Regions from separate parts of the Streptomyces sp. NPDC000880 genome, predicted to be linked through region 1. Evidence: riboswitches for the same ligand, from Rfam matches in the RefSeq annotation. Region 1 holds a riboswitch; the other holds the start of a gene.
The links. Region 1 has a riboswitch for S-adenosylmethionine ahead of ACWDO5_RS28230 (aminotransferase class V-fold PLP-dependent enzyme). Riboswitches for the same ligand answer to the same signal wherever they lie in the genome.
Positions count from the first base shown of each region.

Region 2: linked by a shared signal. The riboswitch ahead of thrC (threonine synthase) and the one ahead of ACWDO5_RS28230 (aminotransferase class V-fold PLP-dependent enzyme) in region 1 are both predicted to bind S-adenosylmethionine.

Region 1 covers NZ_JBSFMS010000115.1:4,581-10,401, reverse strand. The annotation lists gene ACWDO5_RS28235 (glycerate kinase family protein) at 1-1,004, shown strand, start outside; gene ACWDO5_RS28230 (aminotransferase class V-fold PLP-dependent enzyme) at 944-2,479, opposite strand; SAM riboswitch class IV at 2,712-2,829, opposite strand; gene trpD (anthranilate phosphoribosyltransferase) at 2,928-3,992, opposite strand; gene qcrB (cytochrome bc1 complex cytochrome b subunit) at 4,145-5,770, opposite strand; gene qcrA (cytochrome bc1 complex Rieske iron-sulfur subunit) at 5,767-5,821, opposite strand, start outside.
Region 2 covers NZ_JBSFMS010000109.1:5,861-11,681, reverse strand. The annotation lists gene groL (chaperonin GroEL) at 1-961, opposite strand, end outside; gene ACWDO5_RS27580 (cold-shock protein) at 1,356-1,559, opposite strand; gene ACWDO5_RS27575 (MoaD/ThiS family protein) at 1,959-2,237, opposite strand; gene thrC (threonine synthase) at 2,271-3,554, opposite strand; SAM riboswitch class I at 3,572-3,699, opposite strand; gene ACWDO5_RS27565 (glucosyl-3-phosphoglycerate synthase) at 3,843-4,781, shown strand; gene ACWDO5_RS27560 (alpha,alpha-trehalose-phosphate synthase (UDP-forming)) at 4,911-5,821, shown strand, end outside.

The sequences.
Region 1 (5,821 bases):
CCCCGGTGCCGAGCCACTTCGCGCTGCTGGGCTCGACCGCCCCCGAGGCGCCGACCGCGGTCGTCGAGATGGCGGCCGTCGCGGGCCTCTCGCTGGTTCCGGCGAACCGCCGCGATCCCGGCGCCACGACGACGTACGGCGTCGGCGAGCTGATCCGCGCCGCGCTCGACCAGGGGGTGAGCCGCATCCTCGTCGGCTGCGGCGACTCCGGTACGTCGGACGGCGGCGCGGGCGCGCTCCAGGCGCTCGGGGCCCGGCTGCTGAACGCGCAGGGGCGAGAACTCCCCCACGGCGGGGCGGCGTTGGCGTCCCTCGACCGGATCGACACCAGCGGGCTCGACCCCCGGCTGGCCGGCACCGAACTGCTGGTCGCCTGCAATCCGTTCAATGTGCTGTGCGGCGAGCATGGCGTCGCCCGCGTCTTCGGCCCCCAGAAGGGAGCGAGCCCCGCGCAGGTCGAGGAGGTCTCCGCCGCCCTGGAGCACTGGGCGGCCGTCCTCACCCGGGACCTTCGTCCCGGTGTCGATCTGTGCCGGGGACCTGGCACCGGAGCCTCGGGCGGCCTGGGCGCCGGACTCGCCGCGCTCGGCGCCCGGCTCCTGCCCCGCTTCGAGGTGCTGCTGAACCATCTCGACCTGGACACCCGGCTGGCCCTGGCCGACCTGGTCGTCACCGCCGAAGGAGCACTGGACCGGCAGACTCCCCGGGGAAAGATCCCCGCCGAAGTGGCGCACCGCGCCAAGGGGTTCGGCCGGCCCGTCCTCGCTCTCGCGGGCACCATCGGTGAGGGGGCGCACATGGTGCGCGGCGCGGGCGTGGACGCCTACAGCTCGATACTGCCCGCCCCCGTCTCGCTGAGCGAAGCCCTCGGCCGAGGCGGCGAATTCCTCGCCGACGCGGCCGAGCGTGCGCTGCGGATGATCCTTATGGGAACCCGGCTGCCTCAGTTGCCGCTGCCGCCCGAGTCCCGGTCCGGGACGCAGCGGCCATCCTCCGTGCGGTAGTTCCACTTGGCGCCCTCGCACACCAGCTCCTTCACCGCCCGTACGAAACGCTCCACATGCTCGTCCGGCGTACCCGCCCCGAAGCTCACCCGGATCGCGTTCAGCGAGCGAAGCGATGTGGGGGTCCCCCCGGCCGAAGGCTGGGGGAGTTCGCCCGGCTCTGCCTCCGGCGCACCGCACTCGCCCACCTCCTGCGGGTCGCTGCCCAGCAGGGTCCGCACCAGCGGGTGGGCGCAGAACAGCCCGTCCCGTACGCCGATGCCGTACTCCGCCGAGAGCGCGGCCGCGAAGTGCGAGCTGTTCCAGCCCTCGACAACGAAGGAGATGACGCCGACCCGCGTGGGGGTCCCCCCAGCGGAACGCGAGGGGGAGTCGTCCCCGAACAGCGAGAGCACCTTCACCTCGGGCACCTCGGCCAGGCCCGCGCGTACCTTCGCCACGAGCCGCTGCTCCCGGGCGACCAGGTTGTCGAAGCCCGCCTCGGTGAGCGCCTTGCAGGCGGACGCGATGGAGTAGACGCCGATGACGTTCGGCGAACCGGCCTCGTGGCGGGCGGCCGTGGTGTGCCAGTCGACGTCCACGCCGCCGTCCGCGCGCCGAGCGACCTTGCGCGAGGCACCGCCGCCCGCGAGGTACGGCTCCCCGTCCTGCAACCAGTCCGCGCGGCCCGCGAGCACGCCCGAGCCGAACGGCGCGTACAGCTTGTGCCCGGAGAAGGCCACCCAGTCGACGTCCAACTCCTGTACGGAGACGGGGTGGTGGGGCGCGAGCTGAGCGGCGTCGAGCACGATCCGGGCGCCGTGTGCATGGGCGGCGGCGGCTAGCTCCTTCACCGGCCACAGCTCACCGGTGACATTGGACGCGCCAGTGACGCAGACCAGCGCGGGGCCGTAGGGGTCCCGGTCGGCGAGCGCCCGCTCCAGCGTCCGCACCGCCTCCGCCGGTGTACGCGGCGCGTCCAGATACGTCACCCGGCGAGCGAAGCGAGATGGGGGTCCCCCCGGCCGAAGCCTGGGGGACGGCCACGGCAGCAGCGACGCGTGGTGCTCCGTCTCGAAGACGAATACCTGGCAGTCGGCGGGGATCACGGCCGCCAGCAGGTTCAGCGAGTCGGTCGTGGAGCGGGTGAAGACGACCTGGTCGCCCGGGCGGCAGTCGAGGAACTCGGCGACCGTGACCCGGCTGTTCTCGAAGAGGTCGGTGGACAGCTGCGAGAGATACCCGGCGCCGCGGTGCACGCTGCCGTAGTACGGGGCGTACGCGGCCACGTCGTCCCACACCCGCTGCAGGGCCGGGGCGCTCGCCGCGTAGTCGAGGGCGGCGTAGGTGACTTCGCCGCCGGTGACGAGCGGGACGGTGACGTCGCGGCCGAGCACCGGAAGCGGCGGGGCACAGGCGGGGGCGGACTCGGCGAGTGCGACAGCGGTGGCGGTTGTGGCGCCGGCGGCGGCAACGGCGTTCGGGCGTGCGGACATGGCAGTATCTCCCGGCAGGACAAGGCTGGGGGTCCCCCCGACGAAGTTAGGGGGAGGCTTCGGTAGAACCTGTGGCGGCGGCACTCGACGGCCGCTCGGCGCACAGGGTTGTTGCCTCGAACACACGGCGACGGCCGCACGGAGGCGTACTGAAGAAGGGGCTTTGGAGCCCTATCGCATTCGCTTGCTCACGAGACTGCTCCCTTGAGGACCAGGACCCAGGGATTGCAGGGGTCCGCGCTTGCCGCAGACCTTTCTGCCTACGGCCTGGTCTTCACCCGGGGCACCCCGCCACGGACGGAGGGTTGCCGGACAGCGAGCCGGGGCCGTAATCGCTGTCACTCATGACCTTGAAGGGCATCCTGCCATACGCCACACCGCGCGCAAGGCGGGGTCCAGCTCCTGAGACAGGAAACCGGACCACGCCTTGCCTCACGCCACCGCGGCCTCAGGCGTTGCTCGCGGCCACCCACCGCTCGAGCACCGCTCTGGCCGCGCCCGAATCGATCGACTTGGCGGCCCTTTCGATGCCCGCCGCCAACTGCTCGTTCAGCGTGCCGTCCGTCGGCTCCAGCGCGACGAGAGCCGCCGCCGAGTTGAGCAGCACCGCGTCCCGTACGGGCCCGGTCTCGCCGCCGAGCAGCCGGCGCGCGACATCCGCGTTGTACGAGGCGTCGGCGCCCCGCAGAGCCTCGACCGGCACGATGCCGACGCCGATGTCCCGCGGGTCGAAGGTCTCCTCGCGCACCGCCCCGTCCCGTACCACCCACACCCGGGAGGTCGCCGTCGTGGTCAGCTCGTCGAGGCCGTCGTCGCCGCGGAAGACCAGCGCCGAGGAACCGCGCTCGGCCAGCACACCGGCCACAATCGGCGCCATCCGCGCGTCCGCGACACCGGTGGCCTGCGCCTTCACCTTCGCCGGGTTGGTGAGCGGGCCAAGGAAATTGAACGTGGTGCGGATGCCCAGCTCCTTGCGGGCGGCCGCCACATGCCGCAGCGCCGGGTGGAACTTCACCGCGAAGCAGAAGGTGATGCCCGCCTCCTCCGCGACCTGGGCGACCCGTTGCGGGGTGAGCTCGAGATTGACGCCGAGCTTCTCCAGTACGTCGGATGCGCCGCTCGCCGACGACGCGGCGCGGTTGCCGTGCTTGACGACCTTCGCGCCCGTCCCCGCGACCACGATCGCCGACATGGTGGAGATGTTCACGGTCTTGGCGCCGTCGCCGCCGGTCCCGACGATGTCGACGCTCGGCCCGGGCACCTCGATCAGGTTCGCGTGCGCGTACATGGTCCGTACGAGACCGGAGATCTCCTCGACGGTCTCGCCCTTGGCACGCAGGGCGACCGCGAAGCCTGCGATCTGCGCGTTCGTCGCCTCGCCGCTGAGGATGCGGTCCATCGCCCACGCGGTGGCCTCCGCGCTCTGGTCGCGGTTGTCGAGGAGAGCGTTCAGCACCCCGGGCCAGGAGAGGTCCGCCACGCTGTCGCCGCCAACCGGGGTCACAACGTTCATGGTCCACTCCTGGGTCCACAGCCGAACAGGGATGGCTCCACCCTATCCAGCCCGGCAGACAGCGAAGAGCCCCGTCCGACGAATGGACGGGGCTCTTCCCCAGCTACCGCTGGGAGGTTCCCCCAGCTGTGGCGACCTCGCGGTCGGGTGGATCAGTGGTGGCCGTGGCCGCTCGTGATCTCCTTGTACTCCTCGACCGTGGGCTTGGGGATCTGGCTGTCCGGCCCGTAGAAGGCCTTGCTGAGCTTGGCCCGCAGCTTCTCCGTGAGCTTCACCTTGCGCTCGACGCCGTTCTCGTCGACCGTCGGGCCGATCTCGACCGGCTTGGGCTGCTCGTACGCGGTGAGCGTGTACAGCTCGGCCTGCGAGAGCGGCTCGTGGATCTCGACGAACTCACCGTGCGGCAGACGCTTGATGATGCCGGACTCGCGTCCGTGCAGCACCTTGTCCCGGTCGCGGCGCTGGAGACCCAGGCAGATCCGCTTGGTGACGATGAAGGCGATGACCGGGCCGACGAAGAACGCGATCCGGGCGAACCAGGTGATGGTGTTGATCGACAGGTGGAAGAAGATGGCGACCATGTCGTTTCCACCGGCGATCAGCAGGATGACGTACCAGGTCAGCCAGGCCACACCGAAGGCCGTACGGGTCGGGACGTTGCGCGGGCGGTCCAGGATGTGGTGCTCGCGCTTGTCCCCGGTGACCCAGGACTCGATGAACGGGTAGACCGCGATCACCGCAAGAATCAGCGGGAAGATCATCAGCGGAATGAACACACCCAGGGCGAGGGTGTGGCCCGCGAAGTTGATCTCCCAGCCGGGCATGGCCCGGATCAGGCCCTCGGAGAAGCCCATGTACCAGTCCGGCTGAGCGCCGGTGGACACCTGGTCCGGACGGTAGGGGCCGAGCGCCCAGATCGGGTTGATCGACGCGACCGCGGCGACGATCGAGATGAGGCCGAAGACCAGGAAGAAGAAGCCTCCGGCCTTGGCCATGTAGACCGGCAGCAGCGGCATGCCGACGACGTTGTTGTTCGTACGTCCGGGGCCCGGGAACTGCGTGTGCTTGTGGTAGAAGACCAGGATCAGGTGGGCCACCAGCAGGCCCATCATGATGCCCGGCAGCAGCAGGACGTGGATCGAGTAGAACCGGCTCACGAAGTCCCCGCCGGGGAACTCCCCGCCGAAGAGGAAGAACGACATGTACGTGCCGACGATCGGCATGGAGAGGATCGCGCCCTCCATGAACCGGACACCCGTACCGGACAGCAGGTCGTCGGGGAGCGAGTAGCCGGTGAAGCCGGTGAACATGCCCAGCACCAGCAGCAGGAAGCCGAACAGCCAGTTGATCTCACGCGGCTTGCGGAAGGCGCCCGTGAAGAAGACGCGCATCATGTGCACGATCATGGCCGCGACGAAGATCAGCGCCGCCCAGTGGTGGATCTGCCGGATCAGCAGACCGCCGCGGACGTCGAAACTGATGTCCAGTGTCGAGGCGTACGCCTCGGACATCCGGATGCCCTGCATGGGCACGTGCGAGCCCTCGTACACGACCTCGTTCATGCTCGGGTGGAAGAACAGCGTCAGATACACACCCGTGAGGATGATGATGATGAAGCTGTAGAGGGCGATCTCACCCAGCATGAAGGACCAGTGGTCCGGGAAGATCTTCCGCAGGTTGGCCTTGGCCAGGGAGTAGATCCCGAGCCGGCCGTCCGCCCAGTCTGCGACCCGCTCACCCGCGGGTGCCTTGCGGTTCGTCTCAGATGTAGTACTCATCCGCGCTCCCAGAAGGAAGGACCGACGGGCTCTTCGAAGTCGCCGAGCGCC
Region 2 (5,821 bases), on a different contig from region 1:
CCTTGCGGGCGCGGCCCAGCAGGTCCAGGCCGGCGTTCTCGAGCTTGAGGCCGACTTCCTCGGAGATGACCGTGCCGCCGGTGAGGATGGCGATGTCGTTCAGCATCGCCTTGCGGCGGTCGCCGAAGCCCGGAGCCTTGACGGCAACGGACTTGAAGGTGCCACGGATCTTGTTGACGACCAGGGTCGACAGGGCCTCGCCCTCGACGTCCTCGGCGATGATCAGCAGCGGCTTGCCCGACTGCATGACCTTCTCCAGCAGCGGGAGCAGGTCCTTCACCGAGGAGATCTTGGAGTTGACGATCAGGACGTACGGGTCGTCGAGGACGGCCTCCATACGCTCCATGTCGGTGGCGAAGTACGCCGAGATGTAGCCCTTGTCGAAGCGCATACCCTCGGTGAGCTCCAGCTCCAGACCGAAGGTCTGGGACTCCTCGACGGTGATGACGCCTTCCTTGCCGACCTTGTCCATGGCCTCGGCGATGAGCTCGCCGATCTGGGTGTCGGCGGCGGAGATGGAGGCCGTCGAAGCGATCTGCTCCTTGGTCTCCACGTCCTTGGCCTGCTCGAGCAGGGCGCCGGAGACGGCCTCGACGGCCTTCTCGATGCCGCGCTTGAGGGCCATCGGGTTGGCGCCGGCCGCCACGTTGCGCAGGCCCTCGCGGACGAGCGCCTGGGCGAGGACGGTCGCGGTGGTCGTTCCGTCACCGGCGACGTCGTCCGTCTTCTTGGCGACTTCCTTGACCAGCTCGGCGCCGATCTTCTCGTACGGGTCCTCGAGCTCGATCTCCTTGGCGATGGAAACACCATCGTTGGTGATCGTGGGGGCGCCCCACTTCTTCTCGAGGACGACGTTCCGGCCCTTGGGGCCAAGGGTGACCTTGACGGCGTCGGCGAGCTGGTTCATCCCGCGCTCGAGACCGCGCCGTGCCTCCTCGTCGAACGCGATGATCTTGGCCATGTGAAGTGGTCCTCCCGGACTGGGGTGGATTCTCCGGACCGCGCTGGCGCCCGCGACGGACGGCCTGCAAGCCCTGTGGTTCCTTGCCCCACCTGGCCTGCGGACCTCACCGGCCCGGTCCTCGTTGTCACTCTCACTGTCAGAGTGCTAACGCAATGATTAGCACTCGACCCCCGAGAGTGCAAGCGCCTTCGATGAAGCCTGGACGAGGGGCGGTGGTCGGTGGGGGCACCTCTGGGGGCACCCCCAGCGGTAGCTGGGGGAAGAAGGGCGCAAGCGGGTCCCCAAGGCCCACCAAGGCCCACCAACCGGGCCCGGACGCACGAGGGGCCCGCATCCCTTGTGGGATGCGGGCCCCTCGGCGTGAGTGCGTCGGTGGCCGATCGCGCCGAGATCAGACGGCGAGCTTGACCATGTCCGCCTGCGGACCCTTCTGGCCCTGCGAGATCTCGAATTCAACTCGCTGACCCTCTTCAAGGGTGCGGTACCCGTCCATCTGGATCGCGCTGTAGTGGACGAAAACATCCGCACCACCGTCGACCGCGATGAAGCCATACCCCTTCTCCGCGTTGAACCACTTGACGGTGCCCTGAGCCATGCCTAACTCCCCTGTTACTGGCCCTTACGCAGGACCGCACTTCGCGGACCCGGGTCAGACCTCCACCCCACGGGTGTGCGCCGGAACGCGTCGACCGCGGCTGAATGTATCTGTCCAACTGCCGTCTGCAACAGGTCAGTCGGACGAAAATTCTGCGCGAGGCCGAACGGATAATTTATGTGAATTATGTGAATTCCGGGGCAAGTCGGGCCCGACGAAAGGCACCTACGCGGCAATTCGATCGCGCAGTTTGGCTACTTCTTGACGTGCGGCGACGCATTCTCATATGCGTGCGGCATGAGCAGCGGAGGGGGCTTCCCAACTCTACCGCGCTCAACCCTATGGAATTGCCCCCTCCGCTTCTCTTGCGGAGGGGGCAACAGTGGTAACTCTGCGAAGTCAGCAGCCGCCTGCGACAGCCGGAATGATCGAAACGCCCGCGCCGTCCGGTGTCGCAGTCTCAAGACCCTGCTCGAAACGGACGTCGTCGTCGTTCACGTACACGTTGACGAAGCGGCGCAGCTTGCCCTGGTCGTCCAGGACGCGCGCAGCGATGCCCGTGTGGTTCTTCTCCAGGTCGGCGATCACCTCGGAGAGGGTCGCGCCCTGGGCCGAAACCTCGGCCTGGCCGCCCGTATACGTACGGAGAATGGTGGGGATGCGGACGTTGACACTCATGGTGCGTGCCTTCCTTGGGTCTCGGGTGGTCGGTCAGCCGGCCAGGCCGGCGTCGCGGAACGCGTCCAGGCTCGGGCGGATCGTCGCGGTCGGGCCGGTCGTCGGCGCCACCGCGTCCAGCGTCTTGAGGCCGTCACCCGTGTTGAGGACGACGGTGGTGAGCGCCGGGTCGAGCACGCCCTGTTCGATCAGCTTCTTCGTGACGCCCACGGTCACGCCACCCGCGGTCTCCGCGAAGATGCCTTCCGTACGGGCAAGCAGCTTGATGGCGTCGACGACCTGCTCGTCGTTGACGTCCTCGACCGCCCCGCCGGTGCGGCGCGCGATGTCCAGCACGTACGGGCCGTCCGCCGGGTTGCCGATCGCCAGCGACTTGGCGATGGTGTTCGGCTTCTGCGGGCGTACGACGTCGTGCCCGGCCTTGAAGGCCGTCGACACCGGCGAGCAGCCCTCCGCCTGAGCGCCGAAGATCTTGTACGGCTTGTCCTCGACCAGACCGAGCTTGATCAGCTCCTGCAGCCCCTTGTCGATCTTCGTGAGCTGTGAGCCCGAGGCGATCGGGATCACGATCTGGTCGGGCAGCCGCCAGCCGAGTTGCTCGCAGATCTCGTACGCCAGCGTCTTGGAGCCCTCGCCGTAGTACGGGCGGAGGTTGACGTTGACGAAGCCCCAGCCCTCGCCCAGCGGGTCGCCGATGAGCTCGGAGCAGAAGCGGTTGACGTCGTCGTAGTTGCCCTCGATGCCGACCAGCTCGCCGCCGTACACCGCGGCCATGACGACCTTGCCCTGCTCCAGGTCGTGCGGGATGAACACGCAGGAGCGGAAGCCGGCCCGCGCGGCTGCAGCGCCGACGGCGCCCGCCAGGTTGCCGGTGGACGAGCAGGACAGGGTGGTGAAGCCGAAGGCACGCGCGGCCTCGACGGCGATGGCGACGACGCGGTCCTTGAAGGAGTGCGTCGGGTTGCCGGAGTCGTCCTTGATGTACAGGCCGCCCGTGACGCCCAGCTCACGGGCGAGGTTGTCGGCCTTGACGAGCTTGGTGAAGCCGGGGTTGATGTTCGGCTTGTCAGCCACGTCGGCGGGGACGGGCAGCAGCGGAGCGTACCGCCAGATGTTGTTCGGACCCGCTTCGATCCGCTTCTTCAGCGCCTCGGGGTCGTCACCGGGGAGGTCGTACGCGACTTCGAGCGGCCCGAAACAGGAGGCACAAGCGAAGATCGGGCCAAGGTCGAAACGCTCACCGCACTCGCGGCACGAGAGCGCCGCGGCGGGACCGAGGTTCACCGGGGTGGTGTTTGCGACAGTCTGCACAGCCATGGAGGCGAGGCCCTTTCTCCTCATCTTCCCCGTGACGCATTTCGCCACGAGACGGAATTGGCACCTTCCCCACCGTGACCTCGCGGTCGGCGGGAGGGTTGCCGGGGCTTCAACGGGCCGTTCCCTCTGCCCCTCTGGATGAGCGGTATTCGATTGTCAGCGTGACGACCCCCGACATGCGACGGTCATCCGCGTTGTTCAAGACTGTAACCGAAGGCCCGGATGGTTGAGATAGTCGTCCGAACCGCGAGATGGATCATACGACCGGAAGTCGAGGGAGACACGCACGTGCTCGATGAGGTGGAGCGATGGCTGGCGCGGCGGTCCTGGGCCGCGGCCGACCGCCCACTTGACCTGCTGCTTACCGCCAAACGCTCGACGACGGTCAGCGTGGTGCTCCCCGCCCTGAACGAGGAGGCGACGGTCGGCGAGATCGTCACCGTGATCCGCCGCGAGCTGATGGAGGCCGTGCCGCTCGTCGATGAACTGGTCGTCGTCGACTCGGGCTCGAGCGACCGTACGACCAAGGTGGCCACGGCGGCCGGCGCGCGCGTGGTGCACCGGGACGCCATCCTGCCCCGGATACCCGCCGTCCCCGGCAAGGGCGAGGTGCTGTGGCGCTCGCTGCTGGCGACCAGCGGCGACATCGTCTGCTTCGTGGACGCGGATCTGCGGGAGTTCTCCGCGGACTTCGTCTCCGGGATCGTGGGCCCACTGCTCACCGATCCCGATGTGCACTTCGTCAAGGCGATGTACGACCGGCCGCTCGGCGACCGCGCGGGTCAGGGCGGCCGGGTGACCGAGTTGGTGGCGCGTCCGCTGCTGAATCTGCACTGGCCGCAGCTGGCCGGGTTCGTCCAGCCGCTGGGCGGGGAGTACGCGGCGCGGCGCGCGCTGCTGGAGCGGCTGCCCTTCCCCGTCGGTTACGGAGTGGAGCTCGGCCTGCTCGTCGACGCGCTGCACACGGTGGGCCTGGACGCCCTGGCGCAGGTGGACGTCGGCTCGCGCAAGCACCGCCACCAGGACGGGCAGGCGCTGGGCCGGATGGCCGCAGCGATCTACCGCACGGCCCAACTCCGGCTTTCTCGCGGCCACTTGGTGCGTCCTTCGCTCACGCAGTTCGAGCGGGCCGAGGGCGGCTTCGAGCCGCGGACGTACGCGGTGGACACGGAGGAGCGGCCGCCGATGCGCGAGATCGGTGAGTACCCGGCGCGTCGCGCGGCATAAGCATGGATCGCTGGTCAATTTGTCTACATTTCCCAGTTATGGGCATGAGAGACGTAGGACACACAAGGACACCACGACCAATGACGTACACACGTTTGAGCGTTTGTGGGACGGGCTAGGTTTCGCGACATGGTTTCCGAGCACGCTGCCGCCCAGGTCCTTGTCGCGTCGAACCGCGGCCCGGTCACATACACACTGAGCGAGGACGGTTCGCTCGACGCGCGCCGCGGCGGGGGCGGGCTGGTCTCCGGCCTGTCGGCCATCGGCTCCGAGGCGGCGGCGCTGTGGGTGTGCGCCGCGCTCGGCGACGGCGACCACGAGGCGGTGCGGCGCGGGGTAGGCGAGCCCGGGGTGCTGATGCTCGACATCGACGAGGCCGTCCACTCCGACGCGTACAACGGCATCGCCAACTCCGTGCTGTGGTTCATCCACCACATGCTGTACCAGACGCCGCTGGAGCCAGTCTTCGACCAGGAGTTCCGCAGGCAGTGGGCATCGTACGAGACCTACAACCGGGCCTTCGCGGACGCGCTGGCGGCGCAGGCGGCCCAGGGGGCGGCCGTCCTGGTGCAGGACTACCACCTTGCGCTGGTGCCCGGCATGCTCCGCGAGCTCCGTCCCGATCTGCGCATCGGGCACTTCTCGCACACGCCGTGGGCGCCCGTCGACTACTTCCGGATGCTGCCCGACGACATCGCGGAGCAGTTGCTGCGCGGCCTTCTCGGCGCGGACCGAACCTGTTTTCTGACTTGGCGGTGGGCCGATGCCTTCGTCTCGTGCTGTACGGAGCTGCTGGGCGGCACCGGCAGCACGGCGATCGGGGTGCACGGGCTCGGTGCGGACGCGGACTTCCTGCGGGAGCGCGCGCACCGGCCGGACGTGGACGAGCGGCTGGCAGCGCTGCGCGAGCAGATCGGCCCGGGGCGCAAGTCCATCGTGCGAGTCGACCGCACCGAGCTGTCCAAGAACATCGTGCGCGGGATGCTGGCGTACCGGCAGCTGCTGGAAACCCGCCCCGAGTGGCGCGAGCGCGTGGTCCA